3 regions of the Paenibacillus sp. B-A-8 genome follow, and region 1 is predicted to be linked to each of the others. Evidence: riboswitches for the same ligand, from Rfam matches in the RefSeq annotation. Region 1 holds a riboswitch; each other region holds the start of a gene.
What was found. A riboswitch is a leader RNA that binds a small molecule or an ion and turns the genes downstream of it on or off. The one in region 1 is predicted to bind cyclic di-AMP.

Region 1 (5,487 bases):
TTTTATTACTCCTTCATAATTTTAATGTTTGTTCATCCTAAGTTATATTATCCTAAAAGTGTATTTATATACAAAATCTAGCCAGACTGAGTTCGTGATTTATAGCTTGTACAAAGAAATCGCCCCGTCAAAATGGTTAATAAGGTCTTCCATTTATCCATGGGCGATTTCAATGGAGTTTTATATGCTTTTCTCTAATATGAGTTATTTAGACAAGCTTAGAAGTTGCTTTTTCATTCGTTCGTTCTCTACTTTTAACTCATTATAGTCTTCGTGAAGTGTCCAGTTGGATTGTGACTGGTTTGAATGAGAGTCTTTACCATGCATTCCTCTCATCCCAAACATCATCAATACCATCATCAGTGGACAAATCAACAGCAATAGCAAAGACCAATCCATCTGTGTACCTCCTCTGTAAATTGCTTTCTTTTAATATTTTTATTGTAGAAGAGTTGTATGTGGATATGATGTTGAAAGTTTGCATATTTCATGAAGTTATTGTTCCTTGCTTAAGTGATTGAAAAAAGCAATCCGGGTAATAACAACCATGTTCCTTCCTTTTCCTCTCCAGTCATTCCATAATTCGCAACCAACTGTTGATTTAGTCCCCGATTTAAGATGGATAGGATCACATATCTGAATATTTTTCCTCTCGGTAGCTTACGCTATCTCAAAATTAGGCGACTACAATTGACTACTATTATCGAGTTATGAGTTGACTAGAGCTTGCCTGAATATAGACTGTTTAATATACATGGAATGCCACAACGAAAATATATAAATCGTCCAAATCTTGCGGGAATAATCGGCCGTTCCCATTCGATGTTGTTTTAACATCTCTTTAACAACATTTAGTTGAATCCATTGGTCCACCCCACTCTCTGTAATTTGTTGAAGGATGGTATCACCCATTGGGGTTAATAACCATTTTTTCAAAGGCACAGGAAAGCCTAATTTTGGACGACCTAACACAGAATGAGGTACGATTCCCTCCAGGGCTTTACGTAAGATGTATTTAGTGGTTCCTATTGCGAGCAATAATGAAGCAGGAATTTTCTGGGCAATCTCAAACACTTCTTTATCAAGGAAAGGAACACGAACCTCTAAAGAGTGAGCCATACTCATCTTATCGGCTTTCATTAATATATCACCAGGCAACCAAAGGTTAAGATCTATTAACTGCATACGGGTTACGTCTTTTAAACCTTTGTGCCCCGCGTAAATAGGTTTCGTGATTTCTGTCGTAGTTTCCCAGTATTTATATAGATCCGGATGGAAAGAAACGAGAGACCTTTTCTCACCTTCAGAAAAAATGTTGGCATTTCCGAAAAATCGATCTTCTAAGGGTACCCCTCGGGGGTATGTCAATTGTATTATTACCGTTTTTTCACACCTTCCACTAAACACTAAGCCTCGACGCAAAAAGACCTCTCACAATAAAATACAACCTGTGAGAAGTCTTTTTCTTAAAGAGGATGCATACAAACCCAGAAATTAAAAAGGTAAAAAAACAGATGCTGACCTTACAAACTCATCATTCACTAATCATTTTGAGGTAGCTAGTTTCGCTCACTACACGGCGAGCAGTGACATAACGATCACGATAATATGACTCTGAGAGTCTACTAATTCTTACGCCTTTACTGCTTGAGGAATGAGCAAACTGATCATCACCTACATAAATGCCTGCATGGGAAATTCCTGTACCAAAAGTGTTAAAAAAGACCAGATCTCCTACGCGAAGATCATCTTTAGACACGGGTGTGCCTACTTTAGCTTGAGATTGTGATGTGCGCGGTAAATCACCTGCATTAAATTTATCTAATATATACAATATGAAACCCGTACAATCAAAACCCGCCGCCGTAGTCCCCCCCCATAAATAAGGAGTCCCCAATACCTCTTTCACTTCATTTTCAATACTTACTTCACTTGCGTAGGTGCTTGCAGGAACAGAAGTGAACAATACTGCAGCCCCCACTACGGATAAAATAAACTTTTTCAGAATCAGGTTCTCCCTTCAATGCCTACGGAGTTAGCTGAGGGTTCGGTTAAAGGTTCCCTATATTCCTTTGCTTTCAAGAATAATTCACCCAAGAATGGTTCCCCCGTTTTCAATACGAAATTCGGCAATAATTAATTAATTTTTTGTAACTATTGCTATAGTATTGTATTTATATTCACTGTGTCAATCCGATATAAAATTTTCTATTTTTATTTTCAAACAACACAAATACCACACAATTTTATAGTACAATGCATAAATTTCTAGGATTAGTGATCATTTTCGTGAATTTCATTCAACTTACCATTTTTCATCTTACTTGTATGGATAATAATATATAGAGAAAGTAGTGACATTATTGTAATTATTATTTTCATTGATTTATTTTCTACTTTTACATATCCATAAGCAAGTAAGGTTTCTAACCAAATGGAGGGAAGCTTGCCTACAGCAGTTGCCAACATATAGTTCAAGAAAGTCATACTGGATGTGGTGGCTACCAATGTTACAATGGAGGATGGTACGTAGGGTATGAGCCTAGCCAACAACAAGATGAAAAACTGCCTTAGTGGAGTCATATTGTTAAGATTATTTAACCACAGATAATTTACCCTTCTAAGCTTGTTCACTCTTTGAACACCTAATCGATATAAATTGTAGGATACCCCTGCACCTAAGACCTCACCAATCCACGAGAGCAAAAAACCAGGGTAGAATCCGAAAATCAAAACATTTACGGTGGTCATAAAAACTGAAGGAATTACTCCGATGATACTTATAAAAATACTAATTCCAATGCTTATCAGAAATGACCATATCCCCAGCGCACTTAACAATTCTGCAACTTGTTTTGAATAAATAGAAAACATCAGCTCACCATCTTAAAATGATTTAATTCTGATTACCAGTTAACGTCAAAGCTACAACAATCAACATATAACCAAGCACTAAAATCTCATGGTGTCCTTATAGGTAATATTGAATTATATAAATTGTTCAATCCTGTTTAAAAAATCTATACCCTATACTCCGAACCGTCTGAATTGGACTATATTTAAGCCCAGCGTTTTGGAATTTTTGGCGAATTTTCTTTATATGGGTATCAACTACACGATTTTCTCCTTCGAAATCATATCCCCATACACTATCCACCAATTCCTCTCTGGTAAAAGTTTTTTCTCTTCTTTGAGCAAGAGTAACAATCAAATCAAAATCCTTTTGAGAAAACCCCTCCAAGATCCCATCAATATAAATCTCCCTCTTTTTTGGATATATTATTAACCCAGGGAATTCAAGGGATCTTTCTTTTTCAAACATGGATTTTGTAATTGCTACCCTCCGGAGAATGGAGTATATGCGGGCTAATAACTCTTCAGGTTCAATATTCTTGGTTAGGTAATCGTCAGCTCCAATCCTAAGCCCGCGAATCTTGTCCTTAGTATCTCCCTGTTCCGTTAATATCAGCATAGGTACAAAAACGGTTTCCTTGACTACCTTACAGACTTGCCATCCGTCCATATCAGGCAAAATAATATCCAATAATATAATATCAAATGAGTACTTCTTTAACATTTCCAGTGCTTCTGTTCCTGTAGTCGCTTCTTTTACATAAAACCCTTGTTTCTCCAGATAAAACCGAAGCGATTTTCTCATATTCCATTCACTATCTGCAATTAAAACTTGATGTATAGACAATATGTTCACCTGCTCCGTTCCAATTTCCCTTATTATATATAAATTTTGTGTAGAAAAAATGTAAGTTAATTTTTAGGAAAAGAAAAAGCTTCTTAAAAGAAGCTCAGAGTGTCGAGAAACCCAGGTTATTTTAATATCTTGGGTTTCTTTTCATGTTTAGGTGGCTGTAAAATCGGGAAAGTAGGGGGATTACCCCTACTTTTCCAGGCTATCCAGGTGGATCGCCATCTTCTTCATGTTCTGCACGGCTGCCGTCATCAGTGCTTGTTCCCTGACGTTCCGGAGTCCGCGCAAACGGCAATAGCGAAACCCATGGAGCTCTTTAGCATCCGCGAAGCTTCGCTCAATCGTTTCTTTTCGTTTGCGGTACAGCTGTTTGCCAGACTTGCTGAGCCTGTTGTTCCGAACCCAATCTTTACTGTCCTCCCAAACGTGCCGGGTTACCACCTTTCGATGATTTCGGGACTGTGTACATTGACCCAGCAACGGGCAACTCTTGCAATACTCCGGATTGGAAGCATACTGTCGGTAACCTTTGCGGTCTGTGGTTCTGTATTTCAATTCGTGACTCGCTGGACAAACATATAGATTACGTTCGGGATCAAAGGTAAACTTCCACTTTGGAAACAAGCCTTGCTTGGGGTGAAACCTCCGGTGAGCAATCACGGCAAAAATCTTTCGTCTTTGTAGCCCCCGACAAATCGGTGTAGTCAAATATCCTGAATCGAGTGCAACAGCCTCAACTGCAAACCCAAAACGATCTTGCTGGCGACCTAAACGCGACAAATAGGGCACGGAATCATGGACATTTCCGGGCGTTACGTGCACATCGGTAATGAGGTTGTACTTGGTATCGACCGTACGGTGGTCCAAATAAAAGAAGCTTTCTGGTTTGCCATCACGAATCATATATCCACTGTCTGGATCAGTTGTGCTCACTTTAATTTCTTTCTCTTCGTTCACTTCCTCTCTGGGTTTTAGGGCTTTTTTCCATGTTCTTTCCGGTCATCAGCCACGGCGGTATTGAGTTCGTCAATGTAATCTTTGGTATTTTGTAGTACTTGTTGTTTGGTATAGTGATGTTTATTCGCATTGGCTTTCACATGGGTCGAATCGGTCACGAGAACACGTCCGCCAATCATTCGGTGCGAAATACCTTGGAGAACAATCTCATCGAAAATATCCTGAAAAATCGTTGTATCTTTAAACCGGGTCCGCCGGTTCCAGCTAATCGTTGTATGGTCAGGAACCTTGTCGCTAAGCCCTAGACCCAAAAACCAACGATAGGCCAAGTTGGTTTGGATTTCTCGCTCCAATTGACGTTCGGAACGAATACCGTAAAAGTATCCAAGAAAAATCATCTTAAATAAAATAACTGGATCTATAGCTGGGCGTCCGTTATCGGCGCAGTATAGCGGTCGAACCATTTCATCAATAAAAGAAAAATCGATATATTTATCCACCTTTCGAAGCAAGTGGTCTTCGGGGACCAAATCTTCTATGGAAACAAATTCGTAGGATTGTTGTCTTTCTCGGTTGGAACGTAACATTCAACACACCATCCGTTCTATAAATAGTTACCTATATTATACAACATTAACGCGGTGTCGTCTTAAATAATTAGGGCATAAAGAAGGCTGTCGAGACTTTCTCGACAGCCTGAGCTTCTTAAAAGAAGCTTTTTCAGTGAACTAATTTTTCACTTTTCGTAATATTCGTTCATATCCTTTTCTGTCTTCCGAAACTGCTTCAATGTAATCAGAATAATCAAGTTCAGTGAACACTTC
Region 2 (5,487 bases), 3.3 Mb from region 1:
ATACGGCAAATTGGCAACTACGCTTACCTTGTTCACGGATGAAAAGTCTTCCTTGAACAGCTCCTGCAGGTTTACATTCAGAACATCATCATTACGAACCTTAACATGCGGGTAAGGGGAAAGCACGTCCCTTAAAATAGGGATCAACCTACGGTCGATCTCCACAGCGGTTATCGCACCGGCTGTTAGCGCCAAACGCTCCGTCAGTGCTCCAATCCCAGGACCGATCTCTAGAGCCCCTGAGTCGCTATCTAGCCCAGCAGCGTCTACAATCTTGTCCAATATATTTTGATCAATCAAAAAATTCTGTCCTAAGCTCTTCTTGAACTTAAATCCATAACGTTGAATAATCTCTTTTGTCCGTTTTGGAGTTGAAATTTCCTCTCTACCACTCATGAAGTAATGCCCCCCTGATCAATTTGGGCGAGAGCTCCGGCAAATTCCTCCCGCGTAATTCCAAACATCGCCAGCCGCTTGTACAGCTGCTTGCCATTACAATATCCGATTCCAAGCAAATTACCAAGTGCCATACGTCTTTCAGCTGCCCGAGGGTGTACAAGCATTCCAGCGGCCATTAGATCGTCAATTCCAATTATTGCAGGTGCTCCTTCAAAAGAGGTATGTACGTTTCGCAGCGCATGACGAATCGCCTCTGGAGAGGCGTTCTCCACACCGATATCTCCCTTACGGGTTGCGTCCTTCTCCGGAATGAAAGCATGCTTACAGCCCGGCACCTTTGCGGACACAATCTTACGAATTCGTTCACCCGCGTGATCCGGATCTGTAAGAATAATCACCCCTCTACGCTCCATAGCAAGCGCGATCTTCGCAATTACGGTCCGGTCTACCGCCGAGCCCCCTGTTTCGATCGTATCTGCTTCTACAGCGCGTTTAACAGCGACGGTATCACTCTTACCTTCAACGACAATTAATTCCTTAATCATATCTATTGACTCCTTCCAAAAAAAGCAAAAAAGAAGAGGTTTCGCTCCTCTTCTTTTGGTTAAAGAATTTATAAGTGATGAGCGGTTGCTCTGCGATCAACGAAATGATCATCTGGCGTTCCTTAACGGTTATCATCACTATAGCTTATCAAAGAATAATTTGCAAAAGCTTCCGAACTAATTTAACTCCGGCTTCACAGGTCCAATCACATAAACGGTACGTGATTTACGACCGAAATTACGCACATGGCTCAGTGAATCGTAATAGACGTCTACTTTATTGCCTTTAATGGCACCGCCAGTATCTTCAGCTCGGCGGAATCCAAGCCCCTCAATATATACCCACCAGCCAATAGGGATTACATTCGGGTCTACTGCAATTGTACGACCTTCCGTTACGCGTGTTCCGGAGGCAGTTTTGGTACCTATACCTGGCTCTTCTGATGAATAAGCTGTCATGGAGACGTTCTTAATCATCTTCTTGTACTCAAAGTCTACGCCAGCCTTGCTTGTGACGTTATTAGTCTTGGCGCTAACCTTAGCCGTTTTGGAAGTAGTGTTTGAATTGGAAGTTGTTGTAGTCTTAGCTACAGCCGGCTTAGGAAGTGGTTTGGTACCAACGGCAATAACTTTATCTTTCGTTACCGTTTGTACTTCCTTACCAATCATGCGCATAGAGGCCAGTTCTCCGTCTTGGTAGATCTTTTCAATATGCTGAATCATGACGCCTGGTTTGCCTGCCTGTGCCACTCTAACTGTTCCCACAGTAAGGGAGGGGTCTGCTGTCTTGATGACTCTGAAGGGTAAGTTAGTTGTCCGCTGTACAGTCTGTTTGTTGATGCGAACAATCTTAATCTCCATGTTGGCAGAAATGGCGGTGTCTAACGAAGGGAAAATCTTATCATGACCTTCTAGGGTGATGCCCATTTTGTCAATTGCTTTACCGATTGTATCCTCGGTTGTATATAACGTTTTTGTTGCTCCGTCCGCAGTAAGGCTAATTTTCTGCGCACGATTGATAACGACACGGTCACCGTCTTTTATTTCATCACTCAGTCCTAAAGATAGTTCATCATGCGGCTGCAGCGAAATTTGCTCTTTCTCCAGCACATCACCAAGAAGCGCTTCTCGCGTTTCAAGCGTCTGTGTCTGCCCGTCTATTACTAAAAATAATTGTTTGTTACTTTGACCGTGTACGTACAGCAGAATAAGTAGCGCGATAGCGACTGAAATCACGCCTGCAAGTAAAAGTACGCGAGTATTTACTTGCTCCCACCGTAGTGCGAAAGACCTGCTGGATGACTGCGAATCATGGGATACTTCTGGTTGGAATACGCCCATTCTCTCCATCCTCCTTACATAGCCCCGTCGTCAATTGTATATCATGAGGACTGAATTCCTTTGACGAAACTATTTGAGATTGTCACAGGACACGCACTTAATAACTTAGCGTCTCCTGCTCATGGATCGCCTGCTCGGCACAGCTACTCCCACCCCTGTTATATAACAGTATGTGGGCAACATTCTATTTATTCAAAAATAAAAAAGCCTAAAAAGAGTTCAATTGAGGACTCTTTCGTGGCTTCTCCAAATTCAGAATAGAGAATGCTTGTGCACGAGGTTGCCTCTCTTACTTGCGCTTACGGGGTTAGCTGTCGGGTTCGGACGAAAGAGAGACGCCCTATTTCAGGTCACCCGCTCATGGCGGTTGCCCTTAAATTCACCCCAAAGACCACGTGAAGAAATCAAATACTGTCCTGTGGCACGTCGAAGCCGTATTCAAAATACAGGCATGCGACAGGTCAATATTGGTTCCCCCGTTCTCCATACGGAGACTCAGCGAGACGATCCATGAATCAGTGGCTGTCACTATAACACAGCTCACATCACTGAAAAGATGATATCCTGTTTTGATGCATGTTGTAAAGGACGATTCAACCACGTTTAAGCAAAAATTTGGTTAAAATATTGTAATATTCAGCCGTTTTTATATTAAAAAAGTTTAATATATCGGCCATTCTCTATTTTTCGCCTGTTTTACTCCCGTTTTCACTCAATCCCAAATCGTTCCAGTGCGTTCGCATACGTTATTTTAGCCAATTCTTCCCATGTTAGCCCTTTAATTTCAGCTGCCGCCTCTGCTACCAACTTCACATGAGCACTCTCATTTCGCTTCCCGCGGAAGGGATGAGGAGTCAAATATGGAGCATCCGTTTCGATCAATAATCGGTCTAACGGGGTCTGCGCAAGCACTTCTTTTGGCACTCGTGCATTTTTGAACGTAATGGGTCCTCCAAACGATAAATGAAAACCAAGATTCAAGCACATTTTTGCTGTTTCCCAGCTTCCTGAGAATGAGTGCATTACGCCTCCAACCTCATTTGCCTTTTCTTCCCGCAAAATCCGTACAACATCTTCATGGGCATCACGGTCATGAATACAAATCGGCATCTTTAGTTCACGGGCTAGTCCGATTTGCTTGCGAAAAACCTCATGTTGCACATCCTTGGGAGAGGTATCCCAGTAATAATCCAGTCCAATTTCCCCAATAGCCACCACTTTTTTATGACTGCACAGAGAAGCGATCCAATCGAGATCTCCTTCTTTCATATCTATCGCATCCTGTGGATGCCAGCCCACTGCAGCATAAATATAATCATAAGATTCTGCCAGCTTCATCGTAGAGGGAATCGTCTCCCGATTAAATCCGATATTAATCATCTTACTAACGCCAGCCTCTACAGCACGAGCGATAACTTCTTCGCGATCCTCGTCGAATTGAGGTGCATCCAGATGCGTATGTGTGTCAAACAGAAACATTTTTGCCGTCACTCCTTGTTGTTTTTTAACATAAGACAGTGTGAATTTCACGCCATCTATTGTATCGTCTATTTCTACGAGAAGCAGTTATTGATTTCAAAAGACGAAAACATCGTTTCTTCTTGTCAAAAATCCCATATTTTCTTGTATTATTTTGCAAAAATCACTGCTATTGAAGATGGCAATCGTGTAAGCGCTTGTCTCAACTTATCTTGAGGAAAATACAAATGATACCTGCCACGATGAATGCCGCTAATAGAGCGTACAATATCCGACACCTCTGAAATTTCCCTCAGCTGATCATGTCGATCAAGCAGCAAGATTTGCTTATTGTCAAAGGCTTCTCCCGGACGGAACACATCATAGGGTAAATCTGTCGGAAAATCAATCTCCAAGTCATATTCCGGGTGAAGTCCCGCTGCCGCAAAACTGCTGCGAATTTCAGTAATCATATCTGTATCAAGATTCTCCATCTCAACATATTTATACAGTTTACGATGAATAAAACGGGTACACAAGTCGCTTAATAGCTCATCTTTTTCAAGCGTCCACTGCATAAAAGCCGTCTGTACCAGCGCCTCATCTAACATTAAATATTGCTTCACTGTCACCTCTCCACGGAACAAATCCTCCAGCGGATTAATCATAAAACTAAAATGGTACCCCTCTTGGAAAAGCTCCTTAGCTCTACGGAAAATTTGTCGCAAAATAATCTCAGAGCTGCGTGTCACCGGATGAAAATATACTTGCCAGTACATTTGATAACGCGACATTAAATAATCCTCAATCGCATGCATTCCCGATTCTTTTACCACAACCCGACCATTATAAGGACGCAGCATTCTCAAAATCCGATCAATATCGATCGTTCCATAGTTTACACCTGTATAGTACGCATCACGCAACAAATAATCCATGCGATCAGCATCTAGCGGACTGGAAACCAGATTAACAACGATTTCATGCTCATAAGTTTTGGAGATCACTGAAGCTACTTTACGAGGAAAATCCTCCTCCACATCACGCAAGATTTCAGTTATTTCTGTGTCCTCCAGAATAATACGACAAGTCCAATCCTCATGGTTCATTTCAAAAGCTTCTTCTATAGAATGAGAAAATGGACCATGCCCCAGATCATGAAGCAAAGCCGCACACAAGGTTAGCAGACTTTCTTCAGGAATCCAATCCTTATACCCGCTTCGTTCAAATTGCGAAATGATTCTACGTGTAATTTCGTATACCCCAAGGGAATGAGAAAACCGACTATGCTCTGCACCATGAAAAGTCAGATACGAGGTACCCAGCTGGCGGATTCGGCGTAGACGCTGAAACTCCTTTGTATTTATTAGTCGCCAAATAATAGTATCCTGCACGTGGATATAGTTGTGAACCGGATCTTTGAAAACCTTTTCTTCTGTAAGCGGCTGCTTCATGAGATCAACTCCTTTTTTAAATTTAATATGATTTTAACCAATTTAAGTATATAATAAGTAATTATGTCGTACTTTGTCGAATGATGACGATTTTAGTCTTGGTAAATCGACAAAGTTTATTTTTACACTTTTTTTAGAATTCGTGATTATGATAGGCAATTCAAAGTTTTTGTGAAAAAGTTCTTAATTAGCATATGAAAAAAGGTTGACTGTTTTGGGAATCGTTGGTATTATGAATATCATAAAACAGTGAACAATGTCGAATAATGGCGTTTTTGGGACATTGAGAG
Region 3 (5,487 bases), 180 kb from region 1:
TTCCTAAGCTGAGCAAAGTGACGGACCGCGATAATATCATCGCTGCGATTAATGCCACGAACACCCAAGGAAAAATAATCTTGATCTGAGTCCAGCTCGCCCCACCCATTCCTCCAGCCAGCCAGAAGGCAATATCCTGGGATAAGTTAAAAAGAATAGCTATACCCTGACTAACAGCAACCAGTAATGCACTTACCGCAGAGCCTGCGAGCGTTAAACGTAACGGTGTAAGGCCATTAAAAGATAGCGACCCAATTCCGAATACGATAAATGAGGCTACAGCGGCACCTATAAAACAAAACAACATAAGTGAAGTGAAGGAGAGCGAAGGTGCAAAAGCAAAAACTATGGCCAGCGCTACACCTGCTCCCGCATTCAAGCCTAACAGACCTGAATCCGCCAGCGGGTTTCTTGTCATGCCTTGCATGATTGCCCCTGCTACTGTGAAGCAAGCACCGACCATAGCACCTGCTATCGCGCGTGGAAATCGCAGTTCTCTTATCACCTGATGTTGCTGTAAATCTGGATTGAAATGAAATATTGCTTCCCATACCGTAGCTAGCTTGATATTTGCCGCACCCACCGAGACCGAAAGTGCCAGTCCAAAGGCAATAGCAGCAAGTCCAATCACTAGAATACCCATTGCAGCTGCCGGTCGGGTATGTAGAGCTTTTTTTGTATCATTTTTATTGCGATTTGCGAAATCTGAGGGTGAAACCATGAGTCGTCTCCTTAATCGATAGTTACATTAGTCTATATGATAACAACAATCATTCTCATTATCGCAAAAAAAATTAGGTTGTACAATTGTAGGAGTAGTTTTTCCGTAATATGGGAATGGTTTATAAAAAAATGGTGCAGATCTTAGTATCCTAAGATACTTGATCTGCACGCCCTTCCCCACCAAAAGATCAGTCTCATTCATGGTGAATTACGACTTTTTATTTCACAAGACTTTCTAACACATCATCAATAATTTTGCCGCCAGCGTTCGCACCACTGTATAACCAGCTGCTTGTTGAGCTCATTTCATGCACATTACCAGCTTTTACAGCCGGGATACCTTTCCAAATTGCACTGTCCAGGATCTCCGAACCCTCAGTCTTATCACTGTTTACAAGAATAATATGATCTGCCGTCAGCTCAGAAAGCTTCTCTAGCGAGATTGGATTCCAAGTAGCTCTTGTACCAACAGGAATTTCTGTTACTAAGTTAGGCAGCGTTACACCAAGGTCTGTGTATAACACAGCACCACTACTGCGTGTTTCATCTACAATATAGAAGTTCTTTTGTACCAACCATAAAATCGCCACGGACTCTTGACCAATAGCTCCTTCAAGCTCTTCTTTCGCAGCAGCCGCTTTGTCTTCATACTCTTTAATGGCTTTCTCTGCTTCAGGGGTCTTGTTCAGAATTTCACCAATCTTGAGCAGCGATTTACGCCAATCTTGATTTAGTTCATCCCCAATCACATAGGTCGGTGCAATCTTATTCAGTTGGTCGTAGATACCGTTCTGTACAGAAGACTCCGATGGGATGAGAATAAGATCCGGAGCAAAGCTGGTTACTGCCTCGAGCGGAAGATCGTAGCTAATGGTAGGCACATCTTTCAATTCAGCGGCCAGATAATCCTGAACACCATTCGGTACGGACCATTGTGCTACTGGAGTCACGCCCAGAGTTACCAGAGCATCCTCCAAATAAGAACCCAGTACACGCGTTGGATTAGCCGGAATCGTTACTTCATGCCCCATTGCATCCGTTAACGTCTTAGGCGCTGCAGGAGCTTCTGTAGCTTCAGCAGTAGGTGCTGCCGTAGACTCTGATCCTGCGTTTGATGCGTTACCGGAATTATTATTACCGCAAGCGGATAAAAATAGCACCATCACCATTAATCCGACCATCGTTAATTTCATGCTTCCAAATCTTTTTCTGTTAAACCAAAACATTTAATACCCTCCTAGTGTGTACAAGCTATGTTTTCTCAAAGATGTTGACTGTCTCTGTCTCACTTTTAAATGATATTGATTCTCATTCTCTATGTCAACATATAAATTTTAAATTTTGTGGATTTGTAACAATTTCCTTCTTTAAAATACAAAAAAGGCTATATTCCGAACGTTCCGGATATAGCCTCTCCTTAAGGGTTCACTATTTATTCAAATGATAAGGGACAGTCGCTACCACAACATCTTTTGAATTCATTAGGTAAGAACGGATTAAAAAGCTGGTCTGATTATGAAGTACAGCTTGCCACCAATGCTTAGTGATAAATTGTGGGATCAGGATCGTGATATGATCCGTTGCTGCGGTCTTCCACTCCACTGTATCAATAAATTTCAGTAACGGACGAATAATACTGCGATATCTGGAACGAAGTACAATCAGGCGTACACCTGGGTTCCACTCCTCCCACCGTTGCTCCATCTTTTGGATGTCCTCTTCATCAAATCCAACATATACTGCTACAACATTATCCGTTAAAGACTTGGCATAGCTAATGGAATGCAGTACAGCACGTGTTACACCGGCAACAGGGACAACAACCGTGCTGCCTTTAATCAAAGGTTTATCTGTACTCGGGCATATACGAAGCTGATCTGCAGTGTTCAAATAGTGCTTGTGAATCCGGTGGAACACGAACATTACAGCAGGTAAGAAAATGAAAGCCATCCATACGCTTGAAAATTTAGTGATGATAAAAATAAGCGTAATCGTCAATGTAGTCAGCATACCAATGGTATTTACAACAAATCTTTTTTTCCATCCCGCTGGTTTGGTTTTAAACCAATGAACCATCATTCCTAGCTGTGACAATGTGAATGGAATGAAGACACCAACCGCATAAAGAGGAATCAGGCTTTCTGTATTTCCGTGGAATGCAGCTACAAGCAGTGCTGACAGAACACCTAGAAAAATAATACCATTGGAGAAGCCTAGACGGTCACCACGAACCATAAAAGCATGCGGCATATATTTATCTTTTGCAAACATAAATGCAAGCAGCGGGAACGCTGAGTATGCCGTATTTGCCGCCAAGAACAAAATTACTGCTGTGATACCTTGAATGAAAAAATATAAAGTTCCGCGACCAAAGGTCGATTCAGCGATCTGAGAAACAACTGTGGCCTTTTCGTCAGGCACTATGCCGTACCAATACGCCAGGAGTGTGATGCCTGTGAACATAAATCCAAGTATAACTCCCATGACCATTAAGGTCTTGGCTGCATTCTTTTCTGCAGGTGCTTTAAAGTTTGGAATAGCATTAGATACAGCCTCTACACCCGTAAGAGCCGAACAGCCAGAACTGAAGGCTTTTAATAGTAGAAACAAACTAACATTAGAAACAGCAGCGCCAATTTCAGGGACATTCGCATGCACGCCACCTGCTGCATATTTAATAATACCGGAGATAATCAACACTACAATCGACACCACGAACAAATACACTGGGATTGCGATGAATGAAGCTGATTCTGTAACTCCGCGAAGATTAATTAAAGTAAGAAGAATAATAACGGATACTGCAATAAGAACGGTGTGATTATGAAGACTTGGAAAAGCCGATGTGATCGCATCCGTCCCTGCCGACGCACTAACAGCAACGGTCAGAATGTAATCCACTAACAAAGACCCTCCTGCTAAAAGCCCTGTCGGAACACCAAGATTACTCTTGGCAACGATGTAAGCTCCGCCTCCCTGAGGATAAGCGTAGATCGTCTGCCGATAGGATAAAATCAGGATGGCCAGCAGGCCCAATACGGCTAATGCAATTGGCAGGGAATACCAGATGGCAGTAAACCCTGCAGCCACTAGTACAATCAGAATTTGTTCCGTTCCGTAGGCTACAGACGAGAGCGCATCAGAAGACAGGACAGCCAGTGCTTTAACCTTGGATAACTTTTCATGATCGAGTTCGTTCGACTTCATCGGACGCCCGATCAATAGTCGTTTTACCTTGCTTACCATGGTGGATACAGTTCCTTTCTTTGGGAGCTGAAACGGAAATTCCGCGCGCTGTTTTCATTGGTGGATTTCATAAATGCAGACACTAAAAATAGCATACGGAAATGATCCGCATGCTATGCATGGTCATTATCCCACCTTTGCTTACGAGGTTAGCTGGCGGATTCGGGCTGTGGTATAGCCCTACGGTTTAAGTCCAATTGACCCATTCCGATTCACCCCATTGGCACGAATGCCAAGTTTGGTTCCCCCGTTTTTCCTAAGAAAACTCAGCGCATATTCAACTTCTCACAAGGTCTAATATTAGTCTACAAAGTGGTTACAGTAAAGCGTTGAAAAAAATGAAAAAAGAATGAAAAAACATCCAGTAAGCGCAAATACAGCGTCTTATTGGATGCTCTCTTTCATTCTCTTCAATTATCCCTCTGGATCGTGTTTTTAATCACTTTTCACATTTTTTCGGATCACTTAAAGTTAGAAAATCAAAATCCTAAACTTTCCTCTGTATCTAACTCCATCACTTCTTCTTCCTTACGTCCGTACCAAAGTAAAATACTAATTAAAGCAAAAGCGATTAACGCAAGGAATGGTATCGTAATGAATCCAAAAAAGTTCAAGTAATCCTTATTACAAGGAACACCAATTGTACAAGGAAGAACTTTACTTAACGCAGGAATTTTCTGTTCCGCATAGTGATAGATCGAGATACTGCCACCAATCAAGCTTAGTGGAAGTACATAAGGGATTATCCGTTTATCCCCTCGAAACGTTGCAATTCCCAAGAGGAATAACTGAGGATACATGAAAATTCGCTGGAACCAGCAAAGCTTACAAGGTTCATATTTCAATACTTCGCTCAAATACAAGCTACCGGCAACAGCAACTAAAGAGACGAACCAGGCCAGATACAGGCAGTTACGCTTGCAAAAAGATAGGAACTTTGTCACTTTGCCTCCACAGCTTTTGCGGCGTCATTAATTTCAGTTGAAATCGCTTCAATGTTAAATGGATCCGCAGTCTTTACTCCATTGATGTAAAGGGATGGCGTTGTAGTTACCCCTGCTTCAGTAGCTAGCTGCATGCCCTTATTTAGGTCATCTGCAAACGTACGATCCTTGATATCTTTACGCAGCAGTTCGTAATCGATAGCTAACTTCTCTTTCTCCGCAAGGCTTACTAAGAAATCTTCAGTTGCCCATTCTTCGCTCTCATCACCTTGCTGTGCGTATACAGCATCGTAGAACTTCCAGAATTCATCTTTATTCTGATGATATACAGATAATGCAGCAAGTGAGGCAGTCTCAGAGTCTGGACCAACGAAAGCCATATTTACAAAGTAGAGCGCTGCTTTTCCCTCGTTGACAAAATCTTGAACAATCTTCGGTTTAACTGAAGTTGCAAATTGGGAACACGCTGGACATTTTAAATCACCAAATTCAACAATTTTAACAGGTGCATCCTCTTTACCGACTCTAGGTAGCTCACTGTAATTGAATTCCACTGGTTCTCCCGTAGTGGCAT

Region 2: it holds a riboswitch for cyclic di-AMP, as region 1 does, so the genes downstream of both, ACN6MV_RS00190 (ubiquitin-like domain-containing protein) here and ACN6MV_RS15830 (C40 family peptidase) in region 1, are expected to answer to the same signal.
Region 3: it holds a riboswitch for cyclic di-AMP, as region 1 does, so the genes downstream of both, ACN6MV_RS16860 (APC family permease) here and ACN6MV_RS15830 (C40 family peptidase) in region 1, are expected to answer to the same signal.

The regions. Positions count from the first base shown of each region.
Region 1 is NZ_CP183882.1:3,593,113-3,598,599, reverse strand. Features, by position in the region: gene ACN6MV_RS15840 (DUF2933 domain-containing protein) at 205-399, opposite strand; gene ACN6MV_RS15835 (asparagine synthase-related protein) at 709-1,185, opposite strand; gene ACN6MV_RS15830 (C40 family peptidase) at 1,535-2,005, opposite strand; cyclic di-AMP (ydaO/yuaA leader) riboswitch at 2,010-2,142, opposite strand; gene ACN6MV_RS15825 (TVP38/TMEM64 family protein) at 2,275-2,874, opposite strand; gene ACN6MV_RS15820 (response regulator transcription factor) at 3,002-3,700, opposite strand; one part of gene ACN6MV_RS15815 (IS1182 family transposase) at 3,896-4,680, opposite strand; one part of gene ACN6MV_RS15815 (IS1182 family transposase) at 4,680-5,250, opposite strand; gene ACN6MV_RS15810 (hypothetical protein) at 5,392-5,487, opposite strand, start outside.
Region 2 is NZ_CP183882.1:39,386-44,872, reverse strand. Features, by position in the region: gene rsmA (16S rRNA (adenine(1518)-N(6)/adenine(1519)-N(6))-dimethyltransferase RsmA) at 1-396, opposite strand, end outside; gene rnmV (ribonuclease M5) at 393-944, opposite strand; gene ACN6MV_RS00190 (ubiquitin-like domain-containing protein) at 1,122-2,285, opposite strand; cyclic di-AMP (ydaO/yuaA leader) riboswitch at 2,567-2,796, opposite strand; gene ACN6MV_RS00185 (TatD family hydrolase) at 2,994-3,764, opposite strand; gene ACN6MV_RS00180 (HD domain-containing protein) at 3,914-5,197, opposite strand.
Region 3 is NZ_CP183882.1:3,775,275-3,780,761, forward strand. Features, by position in the region: gene ACN6MV_RS16850 (FecCD family ABC transporter permease) at 1-721, opposite strand, end outside; gene ACN6MV_RS16855 (iron-hydroxamate ABC transporter substrate-binding protein) at 942-1,949, opposite strand; gene ACN6MV_RS16860 (APC family permease) at 2,152-3,969, opposite strand; cyclic di-AMP (ydaO/yuaA leader) riboswitch at 4,093-4,251, opposite strand; gene ACN6MV_RS16865 (disulfide oxidoreductase) at 4,449-4,913, opposite strand; gene ACN6MV_RS16870 (DsbA family protein) at 4,910-5,487, opposite strand, start outside.